DNA from 4 places in the Nonomuraea sp. GTA35 genome. Region 1 is predicted to be linked to each of the others. Evidence: riboswitches for the same ligand, from Rfam matches in the RefSeq annotation. Region 1 holds a riboswitch; each other region holds the start of a gene.
What was found. A riboswitch is a leader RNA that binds a small molecule or an ion and turns the genes downstream of it on or off. The one in region 1 is predicted to bind cyclic di-AMP.

Region 1 (4,068 bases):
CAACCAGGCGAACGAGCGCTACAAGACGGCCAAGAGCACCTACACGAAGCTGAACGACAGCTACAAGCGCAAGCTGCGGACGGTCGCGGACCTGCGGGCGCAGGTGATCGGGATGGCCGTCGAGAGCTACAAGCTCGGCGAGGACGTCACCTCCTGGCCCGGCATGTTCGGCTCCAACAACCCCCAGGCCATGCTCTCGGGCTGGGCCGTGGCCGGGCAGCTCTCGCGCGAACGGGCCGAGAAGCTGGCCGCCTTCGACCGCGAGAACAAGGGGCTGAAGGCCGAGCGCGACAAGGCCGAGGTGGCGCTGGACGAGGCCGAGGAGGAGCGCGACGCCGTCGAGAAGGAGCGCGCCGAGATCCGCAAGCTGATCGCCCAGCAGAAGAAGCTGCTGGACAGGCTGGGGGCGTACAACCCCGGCAATCCCAACAGCACGGGCATCAAGTACACGGGTCCGGCTTCGGGCAGCGCGGCGGCGGCGCTGCGGTTCGCGTACGCGCAGGTGGGCAAGCCGTACATCTACGGAGGTACGGGGCCGCGCGGCTACGACTGCTCGGGACTCACCCAGGCGGCCTGGGCGGCGGCGGGCGTGTCGCTGCCCCGTACGACGTGGCAGCAGTGGTCGTGGGGGGCGAGCCGGAAGGTGTCGCTCGACGCGCTGCAGCCCGGGGACCTGATCTTCAGTGAAGGGCTCGGGCACGTCAGTATCTACGCGGGCAATGGCCAGATCGTCCACGCGCCGCAGACAGGCGATGTCGTCAAGGTCGTCAAGCTCTCGGGCTACGGTCGTTCCCTCGTCGGAGCGGTCCGCCCGTAACCAGTTCCGGGCTCCTGAGGGCCGGGCGTGGCCGCACCCGTTTCGGTCTCCGGTGGCCGCGTTCAGCGTGCCGAAGTACGCGGGTCTCTGCGGGCGCATCCGGCGCCCTGCCGGGCCAGTATCTACGATCGAGCATCGTAGATCGTCGCCTCGGTAGCGGCCTGAGGCGCACTCTGCTCAGGAGTGACGAATACTAGCGAGGTCCGTAGATTTCGAGGCTTGCTTGGGCATGGCGGGGCGTTGCGGGACAGGGCGAGCGGGAGCGCTCCCAGTGGCCTTGCTCACGTTTAAAGGGTGTCAAATGTGACTTAAGTGACAATTGGGACCTGACAAACCCGGCGGTTCCGAAGTGTGAGCAGGGTCACATTTCGGTAACAGAACCTGGTGTTCCAGCAGGGGTTTCAAACTTGACACCCCCCTCTGCCTGATCTTTACAAGCTGACTCACCCTTTGCCGATTCTTGACCTTTCCGCGTAGCTTCTGGCGTCGTCGCGGTGAACAAGCCATGTCCCCGCGAACCCCGCACCGGGTCTGCCCCGATGCGAGACAGACAAAAGAATCCGCCGGTCGCTCCCCGAGCATCCCCACATCGAATCTGGATCGGGGCACGCGGCCTGCCGAATCCGTGCAGCCAGGAGCACGGAGCCGGGGACCCAAGCGATCCCGAGTTCCCCGAGGGATCAGGGGTGAGTCGGCGCGCCATCGCGCCGTAGGGCGACTTCCACGCCCGAATCCGTCAGCTAACCCGGTAGGCGTTCGTGGAAGACACAAGGAGAAATCCTGTCTAGTCCCCTGCAGAACCCCCGCCTGTCCCGCCTTGCCCTGAGTGGCGTAGCACTCACGATGACCGTGACGGCCGGAGGTCTCGTCCTCCATGCCCCAACGGCTCAGGCGACGACGACGAGCGATGCGGCCGCTCCGACGACGGTGAAGGCGGAAACCACCGCCAAGACGTCCAAGAAGGCCACGGTCGCCCAGCGAAGGGCAGCCAAGCTCGCTCGGCAGAAAGTGAAAGCCCGCAAGGCCATCGCCGTGGCCAAGAACCAGATCGGTGACCCGTACCGGTACGGAGGCACAGGGCCTGGTTCGTTTGACTGCTCCGGTCTCGTCCAGTTCGCCTGGAAGAAGGCCGGCGTCAAGCTCCCGCGCGTGGCGAGCAGCCAGTTCGCCCGTACCAAGCAGAAGGTCTCCTGGCGCAATCTCAAGCCTGGCGACCTGATGTTCTTCAGCGGGCTCGGCCACGTGGGCATGTACGTCGGCAAGGGCAAGATGATCCACTCGCCACGGACAGGCGAACGGGTACGCATCGACAAGCTGAGCGGATGGCGCCGATCGTCCTTCGTGGGCGCTGTTCGTCCCGGCATGTGAAGAAGCCCCGTCCGGATTCTTGGAGGATTTCCTGGATTCGGACGGGGCTCTCGCACGTCCGGAGCTCTCAGCAGGCAGGGCACACTACGATCGGGCATCGTGTTCGAGCAGGTGAGCCGGCGAGCCGTGGTGACGGGCCTGCTGCTCCTCGTCCCCGCCGCGGCCACCCCGCTGCCCGATTCCCCCATCCTTCCCCCCGAGCTGCGCGGCCTGTGGCCGGGGCGGCGTACGGCCGTCAGCCGCGGCGCCCGGTCCACCGTCGCAGGTCCCGGCACGGTCCCGCCCGAGCGGCTCGACGAGCTGGCGCGCAGGGCCGACAGCGCGGGCGCGCGGGTCTCGGCCGTGCTCGGCATGCCGGTACGCCCCCTGGTCGTGCTGCCGGAGTCCGGCCGCGACGCCGCCCGCCTGGCCGGTGCGGGACGGCTCGACGGGCTGGCCGCCGTGGCCGACGGGCGGCGCGTGATCGTCGTGCCCGAGGCGTTCGCCACCCTCAACCCCACCGGCAGGGACGTGGTCCTCACCCACGAGCTGACCCACGTCGTGGCCGGCACCGACGGCCTGCCCGTCTGGCTGTACGAGGGTTTCGCCGACTACGTCGGCTACCGCGACGCCGGGCTGCCGGTGGCGACCGCCGCCGCCGAGCTGGCGGCGGAGGTGCGGGCCGGGCGGCTGCCGAGCGCTTTGCCCGGGCCTGAGGCTTTCGCGGCCGACGGGCGTGACCCGAACCGGCTCGCCCGGGCGTACCAGGAGGCCTGGCTGGCGTGTCGCTTCCTCGCTGACCGGTTCGGTGAGGGGACCCTGGTGGGGCTCTACCGTGAAGCCCAGGCGGCAGGCGCCGATCGGGCGCTCGCCTCGCTGGGGCTCTCCGTCGCCACGCTGACGGCACGGTGGCGCGCATACGTGCGGGATCAGCTCGTGTGAAGGGGAGGCAGATGGACGATCGAAGAGACACTGACGACGCGGCACGGGAAGACGAGGTGACGGATGGCGCGATGGCCGCCGTCGGCGCCGCCGGCCATCCGGACGAGGACACGGGGCGCGGCGAGCGCGCCGGCCTCGGGGAGGCGGCGGCGCCGGACACGCTGAGCGGGCCCGGCCCTTCGGGGGAGGGCGGGCGGAGCGAGGGCCCGTACGGGCAGGAGGCGGCGGAATCGGAGGACGCCGCCACCCACCCTGGACGCGCCCACCCCGGCAACGCGGCGGCGCCGGGCGATGCGGAGGGGCCCGCGCCGGGGCATCGTGAGGAGGTGCCCGTGACAGGAAGAGGCGGCGAGGACGGCGGTGGGAGGCGCCCGGCGGCCATCGCGCTCGTGCTGCTGGGCCTGGTGATCCTGGCCGTGGCCGCCTTCAGCACCCCCTGGCAGGTGCTCACCGGCGGCCCGCCCGACCCGGCCCGCGACTTCGGCGCCGCCCAGATCGCCAGGGCGCGGGCGTTCGACGCGGCCACCACCCTGCCGAGCTACCTCTCGCTGGCCCTCACGATCATCATCGCCGGCATCCTGGTCGCCACCCCGTTCAGCGCCAGGGTGCTGGGCAGGCTGCGGGGCCCGTGGTGGCTGCGGGTCGTCCTCGGCGCCCTGGTGATCACCGCGCTCGTCGAGGTGATCAGGTGGCCGCTCGGCATGTGGGTCGAGACGATCCTGCGCGACTACGGCCTGTCCACCCAGGACTGGGCCGGCTGGGCGGGCGACCGGCTGAAGAACCTGGGCGTGGAGGTGTTCCTGCTCTGCGTCATGCTGCTGGCCCTGGTCGCGCTGGCGCGCAAGGTCAGGCGCTGGTGGATCCCCGCGGCGGTGGGCGCGTTCGCGCTGACGGTGGTGACGTCGTTCGTGTACCCGGTGGTGTTCGAGCCGCTGTTCAACGACTTCAGCTCCATGCGTCAG
Region 2 (4,068 bases), on a different contig from region 1:
GCAGGACCCAGTAGACCTGGCCCACGTTGACGCTCAGGACACCGCGCCGGGTCCAGGCGAGTTGGTGGTGGGTGTGGCTGTGCGGGGGGATCCAGTCCCCAGAGGCCAGTGGGAAGTGGCCGACGATGATCGCGCCCATGTCCTCCATGCGACATAGTCTGTCCCCATCGCGGATTGTGGCCAAATATGGCAGATCAATAGCGTCGTCGGGTGCCGATAATCGTGTTGTGTCTTGTCCAGTTCATGCTCGTACTCGATGACACCGTCGTGAGCGTGGCCCTGCCCAGCATCCGCCATGAGCTGGGCTTCAGCGCGTCCGGGCTGCCCTGGGTAGTCAACGCCTACTTCCTGGCCTTCGGTGGGCTGTTGCTGCTGTGCGGCCGGATGGCGGATCTGCTGGGCCGCCGTCGCGTCTTCCTCATCGGGGTGGCGCTGTTCGGCTTGGCCAGCCTGGCCTGCGGGCTCGCGCAGGAGCCGTGGCAGCTCGTCATCGGGCGGTTCGGTCAGGGCGCGGGCTCCGCGATGGCCAGCCCTGCCGCGATGTCGATGATCACGTTGCTGTATCCGGGGCCCGAGGCGCGGGCCAAGGCGCTGGGCATCTGGGGCGGCATCGCGGCCCTCGGCGGGACCACGGGCCTGGTGCTGTCCGGGGCGCTGACCGACCTGGCGTCCTGGCGTGGGATCTTCCTGATCAACCTGCCCGTCGTCGCCGTGGCGCTGGCGTTGCTGCCCCGCCTGGTCCCCGAGTCCCGCGCGCCCGGAGGGCGCCGCCTCGACGTTCCCGGCGCGGTCCTGATCACCGGTGCTGCGGTGTCGCTGGTGTACGGGCTGCTGCGAGTGGGGGAGACCGGCTGGAGCGATCCTCTCGTCATCGGTGCCGTCGTACTCTCCGTCGCCTTGATGGTGGCCTTCCTGGTGGCGGAGTCACGGGCGGCAGCGCCGCTGGTGCCCCGATCGTTCCTGGCCTCGCGGACGCGGGTGGTCGCCAACGGCGCGACTCTGCTGTTCTCGATGGCGATGTACGCCATGTCCTTCCTGCTGATGCTTCAGGTGCAGACCGCTCTGGGATATAGCCCGCTGCTGGCCGGCATCGCCTACCTGCCTTACGGTGCGGGCATTCTGGCAGGCATGTGGCTGTCGTCCCGCCTCTCGCTCAGGATCGGGACACGATGGGCGCTTCTGCTGGCGTTCGTGGTCAACATCGCCGGTCTGTTGCTGCTGTCCGACGTGGCGGCGGGCGACTCCTACGCCGCACACGTCCTGCCCGGCATGCTCGTACTGAGCGTGGGCAACGGGTTGAGCCTGCCCCTCATGGCCACGGCCGCAGTCGACGGTACGACCGAGGCGGACGCCGGTCTCGGGTCGGCCCTGTTCACCTCCGTCCAGCAGATCGGTGGCGCTGTCGGGGTGGCCGCGCTGACCATGTTGGGCTACTCACGCGGGCTCACGGCGGGCGCGGTCTGCGTGGCGCTCGGCGCCGTGCTCATCGGCGCACTGCTTCCGTCGCGTCCACGTTTCGTGAAACAGACTGCCAATGAGCTTCGGCAAACTGGATCTACTATCGGGAGTAGGTAAAGAATTTCCTCGCCATCGCCCATGGCGCAGGGGATTCCGTTGCATTGTCCAGAGGTTGGCTTGCATCTTTCTATGCAGTTCGCTTACCTTCAAGGACTCAAGGCGTACGCCTGGCAGCATCGCTTGCCGCGTGGCGCCTCCATATTGCCGAGACCGTGTCTCACCAGCGCGTACGTCATACGTGCGGATGTGACGCGGCCGCCGAATTCGCGATCTCGCGGAACCGGGGACCCATCTGTTTCTGGGGTGAATCGGTGTGCTCCATGTGAGCGCTCCGTAGGGCACTTCCACGCCCGAACCCGTCAGCTAACCCGGTAGGCGGCATGGAAGCAAGGAGCAATTTCAGTAATGGCCAAGCACAGCTTCACCCGTGCCCTCATGCCCGGAAACCTTTCCCGCCTCGCGCTGGGGCTCAGCGTGGCAGCCGGTGCCGTTCTCGCCGCCGGCCCCGCCTTCGCCGCGGACCATGAATCCCAGAGCCAGGCCCAGAGGCCGGCGACTCAGGCGAGCGCACAGGCGGTGCTGAAGATTGCCGAGTCGCAGATCGGCGTTACGGAGAACTCCGCGGGCGGCGGGACTCCATTCCACAGCTGGTACATGTCGTCGCAGCGGGCGAAGGAGACCATCGCCCGTGACGGCGGCAGCATTCAGGCGTACGCCAACGCCCCGTGGTGCGCCATGTTCGTCTCCTGGGTGGGCGAGAAGGCGGGCGCCCGGCCGACCGTCGGCTGGGACGCCTACACCGTCACCTACGCCAAGTGGTTCCAGGCGAACAAGCGCTGGGGCACGGTGGCCAAGCCCGGTGCCATCGTCTTCTACGACTGGAACGGCAAGAGCACCTCGGGCATCGACCACGTGGGCATGGTGAAGCAGGACAACGGCAACGGCACGATCACCGCGATCGAAGGCAACACCGGCAACGGCAAGGTCGAGCAGCGGATCCGGCCCAAGTCCCAGGTCGTGGGCTACGGCTACCCCGATTACAAGGCCTGACGCAGCAGGTCGAAGACTCCTTGCCAGCGCGATGGTCAAAGGATCGCGGGTGGCGAGGGAGAGTCTCCTGCGCCACCCGCTGTTTTCTTGATCCGAAGTTGCCGAGTGACGTACTCCGCCTGCCCTGACCACCGGACTGGAGCGGACGTCGGCGGAAAGGGGCCTCCCATGCTGATGAATCGGTTCGAGACGCTCCTGGTCAACAGCTCGCCACGCCGAGCGCTGCAACGTTGGTACGAGGCGCCGCAGCTGATGAAGCTGGGCGGGCGAACTCCGGGCACCCGGGTTCTGGAGATCGGCGCTCGGCGACGGTCGGTGCGCTACGCCGGGCACGTGCGGCTGGCGCTGGGCGACGCCACCGATCTCCGTGTCGCCTTCGGGATCATCCACCACATCCCTGATCGGCGAGCCGCACTGGCTGAGGCAGCGCGAGTCCTTGCCGCAAGGGGCGGGTTCCACTTCGGCGAGGTGACGGCGACTGCCCTGGCACGCCCGTCCTTCCGGCGTCTGCTTGAGCATCCCGAGGAAGACCGGTTCACGGCGGGGGAGTTCCTCGCCGAACTGCCCCGCCATGGCCTGAAGGTGGATGATCGCTGGGTCACCCGGATCGGTGGGGACTACGTGCTCGGTGTCGCACAGCGTCGCTGACCATCATGGGCGGACCGCACCGAGCAGGCGGTTGCGCCAGTAGTCGTCGAGGTCGACCACCTTGATGACATCGCCGGTTTGCGGCGCGTGCACCATCTTGCCGTTGCCGGCGTACATCCCCATGTGGCCGAGCCCCTTGCTGAAGAGCAGGTCTCCAGGCTGCAGCGCATCCAGGGGAACTCGGCGGCTGGCGCCCCACGCCCATTGAGTCCAGGTCGTCCGGGGCAGTTCGACTCCGCCGGTGCGCCAGGCGGCCTGGGTGAGGCCGGAGCAGTCGTAGGAGCCGGGCCCGGTGCCGCCGTATCGGTAGGGCTTGCCCACCTGGGCGAAGGCGAACTGGAGCGCGCGGCGGGCGTTGCCGGATGCCGGGCCGGTGTACTCGATGCCGGGGCTGTTGGGATCGCCGGTCTGGAAGGTGCCCAACCGGCGCAGGAGCTTGGTCTGTTCTTTGACCAGCTTGTCCACCTTCGTCTTCTCGTCGCGGACCTTGTCACGAGCGTCGTCGGCTTCTGTCAGAACCCGCTGCGCTTCCGTGCGCCGATCGCGCAGGTCCTTCGTCGCCGCCTCGTAGGCAAGTATTTTGGCCGCTCGGTCCTGCGCCAGTTGCTCAAGGGAGGCCATGCTGCTCAGAGCCGCCTCGGAGTTGCCCTGCAGGGCGAACGCCGGCCAGCCCCCGAAAGGGCCGGCCTGATAGCTGTTGCTCGCAATCGTGGCGAGTTCTTCGCGTAGCGCGCGGGCCTGTGCGTCCTTGCGGCTGAGCTCGGTGTTGAGCTTCTCGTACTTCTTCTTGGCCGACTTGTACGCCTCATTCGCCTGGTTGTACCGCTCGACCAGTTGGTCGGCCTGTTCGTT
Region 3 (4,068 bases), 540 kb from region 1:
GCAGATCGTGCTGCGCTGGCATCTGCAGCTCGGGAACGTGGTGATCCCGAAGTCCGTCACGCCCGCGCGGATCAAGGAGAACATCGGCGTGTTCGATTTCATCCTCGACACCGAGGACATGTCGGCCATCGGCGCCCTGAACAAGGGGCAGCGGCTCGGGCCGGACCCCGACACGTTCAACATGACGTAAAGTGACTGGCGTGACATTTGTGGCATCCCGCCATTAATGACATATCCCCCCATAACCCTTCCTTTACCTCCCCTATAACATCTCCGCGTGCGAGATTTCACTTGGGGAATTGCGGCGACCGGCGGCATCGCGCGTACGGTCGGGGCCGCCATCGCGGCCGAGCCCGGCATGCGGGTGGCAGCCGTCGGATCGCGGAGCCTGGCCCGGGCGCAGGCCCTGGCCGCCACGCTGGAGGCCGAGTCGGCGTACGGCTCCTACGAGCAGCTGTGCGCCGACCCGGGGGTGGACGCGATCTACGTGGCCACCCCGCACGCGCAGCACCTGCAGGTCGCCGAGCTGGCCATCGCCGCAGGTAAAGCCGTGCTCTGCGAGAAGCCGCTGGCGGCCACCGTGGACGACGCGGAGAAGATGGTGCGCCTGGCGCGCGAGGCGGGCGTGTTCCTCATGGAAGCCATGTGGATGCGGTTCAACCCGCTGGTCCAGCGCATCGCGGGCGATCCCCGCTTCGGCGAGCTGCGCTCGGTGCAGGCGTCGTTCGGCTTCGCGGCGCCCTACGACCCGGCCCACCGGCTGTGGGCGCCGGAGCTGGGCGGCGGGGCCCTGCTCGACCTGGGGATCTACCCGTTCGGGCTGGCCCAGCTCCTCCTGGGCATGCCCGCTGACCTGCGCATCACGGGCTCCCTGGCCCCGAGCGGGGTGGATGCGGAGGCGGCCGGCGTATTGCTCTACCCCGGCGGCAGACACGCTCTCGTGGCGACCTCATTGCTCGGGAATTACCCGAACACGGCCTGTGTTGTAGGTACTCGGATGCGGGCGGACCTCCAGGCGCCGTTCTGGGCTCCGCAGCGGATCGTTCTCACCGGGCCCTCCATGGAGCCGGAAGAGCATGTGCTCGATCCGGCGGACAACGGATACGCCGGAGAGCTTCGCGAAGTCCGCGCCGCCACGGCCGAAGGCAGGACCGAATCCTCGATCATGCCGCTTGACGAATCCCTTGCCATGCTGGGGCTTCTGGCCGACGCTCGCAGGCAGTTTGCCTAGCTGGGCTTTTATGGATTTGTAATCCTCTTGCCTCATGTATTACCTTATGGGGCATCTTGAGGCATACGCCCGGTTTGTCCGGCTATGTCAGACCATCGCACGACACATCGCAGGATCGTCCTGCGACCGCTGAATCCGCCTCAGGGCGGAACCGGGGACCCATGTCTTTGGGGCGAATCGGCACTCCGGTGCCGTAGGGCAGCTTCCACGCCCGAGCCCGTCAGCTAACCCGGTAAGCGGCATGGAAGCAAGGAGCACCTCCCTCGATGGCCAAGCACCGCATTACCGCTGTCTCGAAGAGCAACATCGCCCGCGCCGCCCTCGGCGCCACCGTCATCGCCTCGGCCCTCGGCGTCAACGCCATGACGGCCAACGCCGACACCGCCACGGGCGTCGCCGCGGCCACCGCCGCCAGGCACCCTGACACCGCCATCGCCGCCCACAAGGCCGGCGCGGCGGACGACCGCGCCGAGACCAAGATCAACGTCACTGCCGCCCAGGTCCTGGCCATGGCCAGGGCTCAGGTCGGCACCTCGGAGAACGCCGCCGGCGGCGGCACCAAGTTCCAGCAGTGGTACGCCGGCTCCCAGCGCGCCGCCGAGACCGTCGCCCGCGACGGCGGCAACCGCGCCGCGTACCTGAACGCCGCCTGGTGCTCGATGTTCGTCTCCTGGGTCGGCGAGCAGACCGGCGCCCGCCCGCAGGTCGGCTGGGACGCCTACACCGTCGCCCACGCCAAGTGGTTCGCCGCCAACGACCGCTGGGGCACCGTCGCCAAGCCCGGCGCCGTCGTGTTCTTCGCCTGGGACGGCGGCAAGAGCCTGAGCGACATCCAGCACGTCGGGTTCGTCGTGAAGGACAACCAGAACGGCACCATCTCGACGATCGAGGGCAACACCGGCAACGGCCGGGTCGAGGAGCGCATCCGTCCGAAGTCGCAGGTCGTCGGCTACGGCTACCCGCAGTACGCCTCCTGACGGAACGTTCCAGGCCGAGAGATCGCTCTTTGCCTTCCATGTGACGCGACGAGCGCGCGTCCCCACCGAGGGGACGCGCGCTCGTCGCGTTCCGGGGTTCTGTCGGACCGGCTCGCTACCTTGCCTCTTCATCCGCTTCCCTCACCCCCGGGAGCCCGCATGGGAGCCAAGACCGGCGACCTCGCCTACGCCACCAGCTTCCCCGGCGCCGAGCTCATCTGCTGCGCGCACTTTATGATCGACAATCCGTCGCGGCTCCCCGCCCACCTCGTCGAGGCGGGGCAGGGGCCGCAGGCTCGTGCTGCACGCCATGCACAGCGTCGTCGACTGGCTCGCCTTCGCCGTCTGGGAGGACGGCCGCCTCGTCCGCTCGCTCAGCCTGTCCCCGGGCAACGGCATCATCGAGGACATCGGCGAGCCGTACCCGTTCGAGCTGCCCTACTGGAACGGCGAACATCCGGTCCCGTCCACGCCCGGCCGGCCGGACGAGGGCCCGTACCCGCTGCCCGCTGGAGCTGGGCGAGGACGCGCTGCGCGAGCTGCTCGGCTTCACCGTCGAAGGCTCGGTCGAGCCCGGCGCGACGTGGACGCGGAGGCCGTGGAGCTGCTCGGCTTCACCGTCATCGACCCGGACGGGCCGACGCCGGAGGAGCGGCGCGCGGAGTTCGAGGCCGTCGTTGCGCGGATGGGCGAGCCCAGGATGTTCACCTACCGGCCCGACGGTTCCGTCAGGGAGGTCAGCCTGGACCTGGGCTGACGGGCCGTTCAGCCACGCGAACCGGACGACCGGCCCCACGTCCGGTCGAGGAAGGCGGCGATGAGCGGCGCGATCTCCGCCAGGTGAGTCTCCAGCGCGAAGTGCCCGGTGGGGAACAGGTGGAGCTCGGCGCCGGCCACATCCCGCAGGTAGGCACGGGCGCCGGGTTCGGGGAAGAACGGGTCGTCGCGGCCCCACGCGATGAGCGTGGGCGGGGTGTGGGCGCGCAGCCACGCCTGCCAGATCTCGTACCGCGCCACGTTGGAGTGGTAGTCGAAGGCCAGCGCTACCTGGGCCTCCTTGCGCCCCGGCAGGTCGAGGAAGTGCTGGTCGAGCGTCCAGCCGTCCGGGGCGATCACGGCGGGGTCGGGGACGCCGGTCTCGTACTGGCCGCGGGTGCCGTCCAGGGTGAGCAGGTCGCGGATCGTCCGCTCGGCGCCCGGTGTTTCGGGGCGCAGCGCGACGAAGTCGCGGGCCGCGTCGGACAGGCCCTCGCGGTAGGCGTTGCCGTTCTGGACCACGAGCCCCGCGATCCACTCCGGGTGCCGCTCGGCCAGGCGGAAGCCGACAGGCGCGCCGAAGTCGAACATGTACATCACGAAGCGTGTCAGACCGAGCCGCCGCACGAACCCTTCGGTGACGTCGGCGAGCCGGTCGAAGCTGTAGGTGAAGCCGGGCGGCGCCTGCGTGTGGCCGAAGCCGGGATAGTCCGGGGCGATCAGCCGGTAGCGGGCGCCGAGGGTGTCCATGAGGCGGCGGAACTGGTGCGAGGCGGACGGGAAACCGTGCAGGAGCAGCAGCACGGGGGCGTCGGCACGGTCGGGGTGCGACTCGCGGTAGAAGACGCGGACGCCGTCGACGTCGAGGTGGCGGTGGCTGACGCGGGCGATCGAGGCAAGCATTTCTAATTCCTTCTGGCGCAGTTGATGCATTAGGTATAGCGGCCGGGCGTCTAATGGGTCAAGAGGCGGATGTACCATTAGATGTATGAGTGAGCTCGGTCCGCTGACCGGGGAGCCGCTGGCTCTGGACCTGGTCAATACCCGGACGGCCGGTGGTGATCTGCTGACCACGCCCGCGGAGCTGCGGGCCTGGCTACGGCT
Region 4 (4,068 bases), on a different contig from region 1:
ACGGTCGACCGGGTGGGCAGACGGCTGGACATCAGCGGGCGCACAGTGCGCAGGAGACTACGTGGCATCTGCGACCGCATCGGTGTCGCCACGGCGATCGAGGCCGTGGCATGGGCGGCCCGCCGCCAGCTGATCTAGCGGCGAGCGGCCAGGGGAAGGGGGTCCGGGGTCAGTCGGCGATGCGTACCGCGCCGGCGAACGGCCTGTTGGCGATCGAGGCGATCCGTACGACGTCACCGGTCTGCGGCGCGTGCACCATCATGCCGCCGCCCAGGTAGATGCCCACGTGGTGCAGGTCGCTGTAGAAGAACACCAGGTCGCCGGGGCGCATCTCCTCGCGTGAGATGTGCCTGCCGGCGGTCCACTGGCTGCCGGTGTAGTGCGGCAGGGAGATGCCGACCTTCTGGTAGGCGGCCATGACCAGGCCCGAGCAGTCGTAGGAGCTGGGGCCCTCGGCGCCCCAGACGTACGGCTTGAGCTGCTGCGTGAGCGCCCACCGCGCGGCCTGGGCGGCCTTGCCGCTGCCAACGATCGGCAGGTTGACGCGCTGCGCCCGCGTGCCGGGACGGCCGGCCTCGCCCAGCGCCCGCCTGAACAGGTTGCTCTCGACCTTGGTGACCAGCTTGGTGATCTTGTCGCGCTTGGTGTCGAGCTCGGAGACGATCTCCTGGACCTCGTCGATGCGTGCCTGGGCGCCGGCCCTGGCGCGCTCGGCGGCCTCCCTGGCCTGGGTGACCTGGTTGACCTCCGCGCCCTGCTGCTGCTCCAGCACGTCCATGGTGGCGGCGCGGTCGAGGAAGGAGTCGGGGTCGCCGGCGGTGGCGAACGCCAGCATCCGGTTCAGCCCGCCGGTCATGTACGCGTTCTGGGCCAGCAGCGCGACCTCCGTACGCTTGGCCTCGAGCTCGGCCTCACTGGTCGCCAGCGTCTTCCGCGCCGCGTCGGCGGCCTTCTTGGCGGTCTTGAGCTTCTCGCGCTGGCCGTTGTACTCCTCGGTCAGCGTCTCGATCTCGTTGTGCATCTTCTCGACCTGCTTGGCCAGGTCCTGGAGTGAAGGCTTGGGGTCCGCGGACGCCGGGCCGACGGGAATGGCGATCAGGAGCGCCGCGACTGTGAGACTCACCACACCGCCGAGGCGGCGTGATCGCCGGAGCCGTTCCTGAGGGCGCGCGTGCTTGCCCGCCGTCTTCTCCCCGCCGTTGCGCGTGCGCTTCACCAACCAAGCTCCCTTCCTCGACGCCTACCGGGTTAGCTGACGGGTTCGGGCCGGAGCAGCCCTACCGAACGACTCGGATTCACCCCTGGCGGCGGGCGATGGGGGTCGCCGCCGGTGGGTCCCCGGCTCCCCTCGCGGGGATTGGGCGTGTTCCTCGCGCGCGACACGCGGGGAACATCGTCGCTGGACACTAATGCACTCCGAGTTCGTGCTCAACCGGAACTGCCGAGTTCATAGAGGTTTCACAACCGAAGGGTCACAAGGTGATCTCGTGCCTGACTGTGCTGATCGGACTTTATGTCCCCTTCGTTGCTGCTTCAGCCGGATGTGGGGAGCGTGCTCATATGGCCACCACATGTAACAGGATGGGCCCAGAGATGGGAGTTAAGTCTGAGCCGTAATGACATCTGTACTCTGGAGGGCCATGGAGCAGGTGGCCGAACTGGCAACGTCCGAGACCGGGCCCGAGACCGCGGTGGTGGTCCGGCGTGCCCGCACGCCCGACGTCCGGACGGTCAGGCGGCTGGTCGACACCTACGCGGGCGCAGGTCCTCGGCTCCTGGAGAAGGCCACGGTCACCCTGTACGAGGACGTACAGGAGTTCTGGGTGGCCGAGCGGGGCGGGCAGGTCGTCGGCTGCGGTGCGCTCCACGTGCTGTGGGAGGATCTCGCGGAGGTCCGCACCGTGGCGGTGGATCCGGAGTGCCGCGGCATGGGCGTCGGCCATCGGATCGTCTCGGCGCTGATACAGCACGCGAAGGATCTGGGTCTGCGACGTGTATTCTGTCTGACTTTTGAGGTGGACTTCTTCGCGAGGCACGGCTTCCGCCCGATTCAGGGCACGCCGGTCTCTCCCGAGGTCTACGCCGAGCTGCTGGCCTCGTACGACGAGGGTGTGGCGGAGTTCCTCGACCTGGAACACGTCAAACCGAACACCCTGGGCAACACCCGCATGCTGCTCCATCTGACATCGGGTGACGCAGACCTTGACCAGATGGAAAGGTGATTGTTGATACCTATGTCGATACGTTGGGCAGCACAGGCATGTGTCCTGACACGTGCCACATGCGCACTCGAAGCGAGGTGACACGGTGAGCACCGGACAGCCGCCGTATCCGCAGGACGAATCCGGCGAGAATTCCGCGCCCGGCACCCCTTACGGGCAGCAGAACACGGGCCGCCACCCTGGCGAGCCCGACCCGGACGTGACTGTGGTCGGCTACCGGGCGGACGACGCCTACGGCCAGCAACCCCAGTACGGCCAGCAGCAGGGTTACGGCCAGCAGGGTTACGGCCAGCAGCAGGGCTATGGCCAACCCCAGCACGGCCAGCAGCAGGGCTACGGCCAGCAGGGCTACGGACAGCAATACGACCAGCAGCAGTACGGTCAGCAGCAGGGCTACGGCCAGCAACAGCAGTCCCAGCCCGACTACGGCCAGCAGCAGGGCTACGGGCAGCAATACGACCAGCAGCAGTACGGTCAGCAGCAGGGCTACGGCCAGCAACCCCAGTCGGGCCAGCAGCCCCAATACGGCCAGCAGCAGGGCTACGGACAGCAGCAGCAGTCCCAGCCGGGTTACGGCCAGCAGCAGTACGGCGACCAGCAGGGCTACGGCCAGCAGCCCGGCTACGGCCAGCAGCCGCAGTCGGGCCAGCAGCCCGGCTACGCCCAGCAGCCCCCGTCGCAGCCCGGCTACGGGCAGCAGGCCGCTTACGGCCAGCAGCAGCAGTCCCAGCCGGACTACGGTCAGCAGGCCGCCTACGGGCAGCAGGCCCCGTCGCAGCCCGACTACGGCCAGCAGGCGCAGTACGGTCAGCAGGCCCCGTCGCAGCCCGACTACGGTCAGCAGGCCGCTTACGGCCAGCAGCAGCAGTCCCAGCCGGACTACGGTCAGCAGCAGCAGTCGCAGCCCGACTACGGCCAGCAGGGCCAGTACGGTCAGCAGCAGGGCTACGGCCAGCAGGGATATGGACAGCAGCAGCAGTCCCAGCCCGGCTACGCCCAGCCCGGTTACGGCCAGCAGCAGTACGGCGACCAGCAGCAGTACGGCCAGCAGGGCTACGGGCAGCAGCCGCAGCAGTACGGGCAGGGCGGCTACGGCCAGCAGCCCGGCTACGGGCAGCCCTACGGCCAGCCGGTCGGCGTGCAGCCTCCCGGGGCGCCGGCGCCGCTGGCCGAGTGGTGGCAGCGCCTGGTGGCGAGGATCATCGACGGTGTGATCTTCGGCGTCGTGATGTGGGTGGTGTCGCTCGCCCTCACCCCGCTGTACCCGTCCTACAGCTCGATCACCGGGCTCACGTCCGGGCTGACGTTCGGGTTGCTGTACTACCTGGCCGTCGCGATCGTCGTGACCCTGATCTACGTGGCCTACGACTTCCTCCTGGTCAAGCTGAAGGGCCAGACGGTCGGCAAGATGGTCATGGGCATCAAGGTCGCTCAGGTCGGCGGCCCCGTCCCGCCGGAGGGCCTGCCCAACGACGTCTCGCTCAAGCGGGCGCTCGTCACGGTGGGCGGCTACATCGTCTACTGGGTCCCCCTGGTCGGCCCTCTGCTCTCCGCCGTCGCGTACGGGCTGAACGGTGCCTCGCAGCTGTGGGACAAGCCGCTGCAGCAGACCTTCGCGGACAAGTTCGCGAAGACGGTGGTGGTGAAGATCAAGTAGTCTTCCGGAGACGCGACATAGGGGCCGGCCTCGCCGGCCCCTATGTTTTGTGTGTGGACCTGTACCAGAATTAGTTGGCGACCCGAGCCCCCGACGACGCGAGGTGGCAGTTATGGCCGGGACGGCACCGCGGACGGACGTGCTGCCCGCCGAATGGTGGGAACGCCTCGGCGCCCGGCTGATTGAAGC

Region 2: linked by a shared signal. The riboswitch ahead of ACBJ32_RS32745 (CHAP domain-containing protein) and the one ahead of ACBJ32_RS12180 (C40 family peptidase) in region 1 are both predicted to bind cyclic di-AMP.
Region 3: linked by a shared signal. The riboswitch ahead of ACBJ32_RS09645 (CHAP domain-containing protein) and the one ahead of ACBJ32_RS12180 (C40 family peptidase) in region 1 are both predicted to bind cyclic di-AMP.
Region 4: linked by a shared signal. The riboswitch ahead of ACBJ32_RS35935 (NlpC/P60 family protein) and the one ahead of ACBJ32_RS12180 (C40 family peptidase) in region 1 are both predicted to bind cyclic di-AMP.

The regions. Positions count from the first base shown of each region.
Region 1 is NZ_JBGNUV010000002.1:1,198,156-1,202,223, reverse strand. It holds gene ACBJ32_RS12185 (NlpC/P60 family protein) at 1-817, shown strand, start outside; cyclic di-AMP (ydaO/yuaA leader) riboswitch at 1,423-1,587, shown strand; gene ACBJ32_RS12180 (C40 family peptidase) at 1,661-2,185, shown strand; gene ACBJ32_RS12175 (hypothetical protein) at 2,285-3,106, shown strand; gene ACBJ32_RS12170 (M48 family metallopeptidase) at 3,118-4,068, shown strand, end outside.
Region 2 is NZ_JBGNUV010000008.1:209,370-213,437, forward strand. It holds gene ACBJ32_RS32735 (helix-turn-helix transcriptional regulator) at 1-148, opposite strand, end outside; gene ACBJ32_RS32740 (MFS transporter) at 223-1,575, shown strand; cyclic di-AMP (ydaO/yuaA leader) riboswitch at 1,765-1,911, shown strand; gene ACBJ32_RS32745 (CHAP domain-containing protein) at 2,095-2,568, shown strand; gene ACBJ32_RS32750 (SAM-dependent methyltransferase) at 2,737-3,216, shown strand; gene ACBJ32_RS32755 (NlpC/P60 family protein) at 3,220-4,068, opposite strand, start outside.
Region 3 is NZ_JBGNUV010000002.1:654,311-658,378, forward strand. It holds gene ACBJ32_RS09635 (aldo/keto reductase) at 1-190, shown strand, start outside; gene ACBJ32_RS09640 (Gfo/Idh/MocA family oxidoreductase) at 278-1,231, shown strand; cyclic di-AMP (ydaO/yuaA leader) riboswitch at 1,349-1,485, shown strand; gene ACBJ32_RS09645 (CHAP domain-containing protein) at 1,498-2,208, shown strand; partial or broken gene ACBJ32_RS09650 (hypothetical protein) at 2,368-2,457, shown strand; gene ACBJ32_RS09655 (hypothetical protein) at 2,453-2,965, shown strand; gene ACBJ32_RS09660 (alpha/beta fold hydrolase) at 2,974-3,867, opposite strand; gene ACBJ32_RS09665 (CGNR zinc finger domain-containing protein) at 3,953-4,068, shown strand, end outside.
Region 4 is NZ_JBGNUV010000009.1:339,053-343,120, reverse strand. It holds gene ACBJ32_RS35940 (LuxR C-terminal-related transcriptional regulator) at 1-138, shown strand, start outside; gene ACBJ32_RS35935 (NlpC/P60 family protein) at 170-1,216, opposite strand; cyclic di-AMP (ydaO/yuaA leader) riboswitch at 1,223-1,374, opposite strand; gene ACBJ32_RS35930 (amino-acid N-acetyltransferase) at 1,641-2,222, shown strand; gene ACBJ32_RS35925 (RDD family protein) at 2,308-3,879, shown strand; gene ACBJ32_RS35920 (RDD family protein) at 3,992-4,068, shown strand, end outside.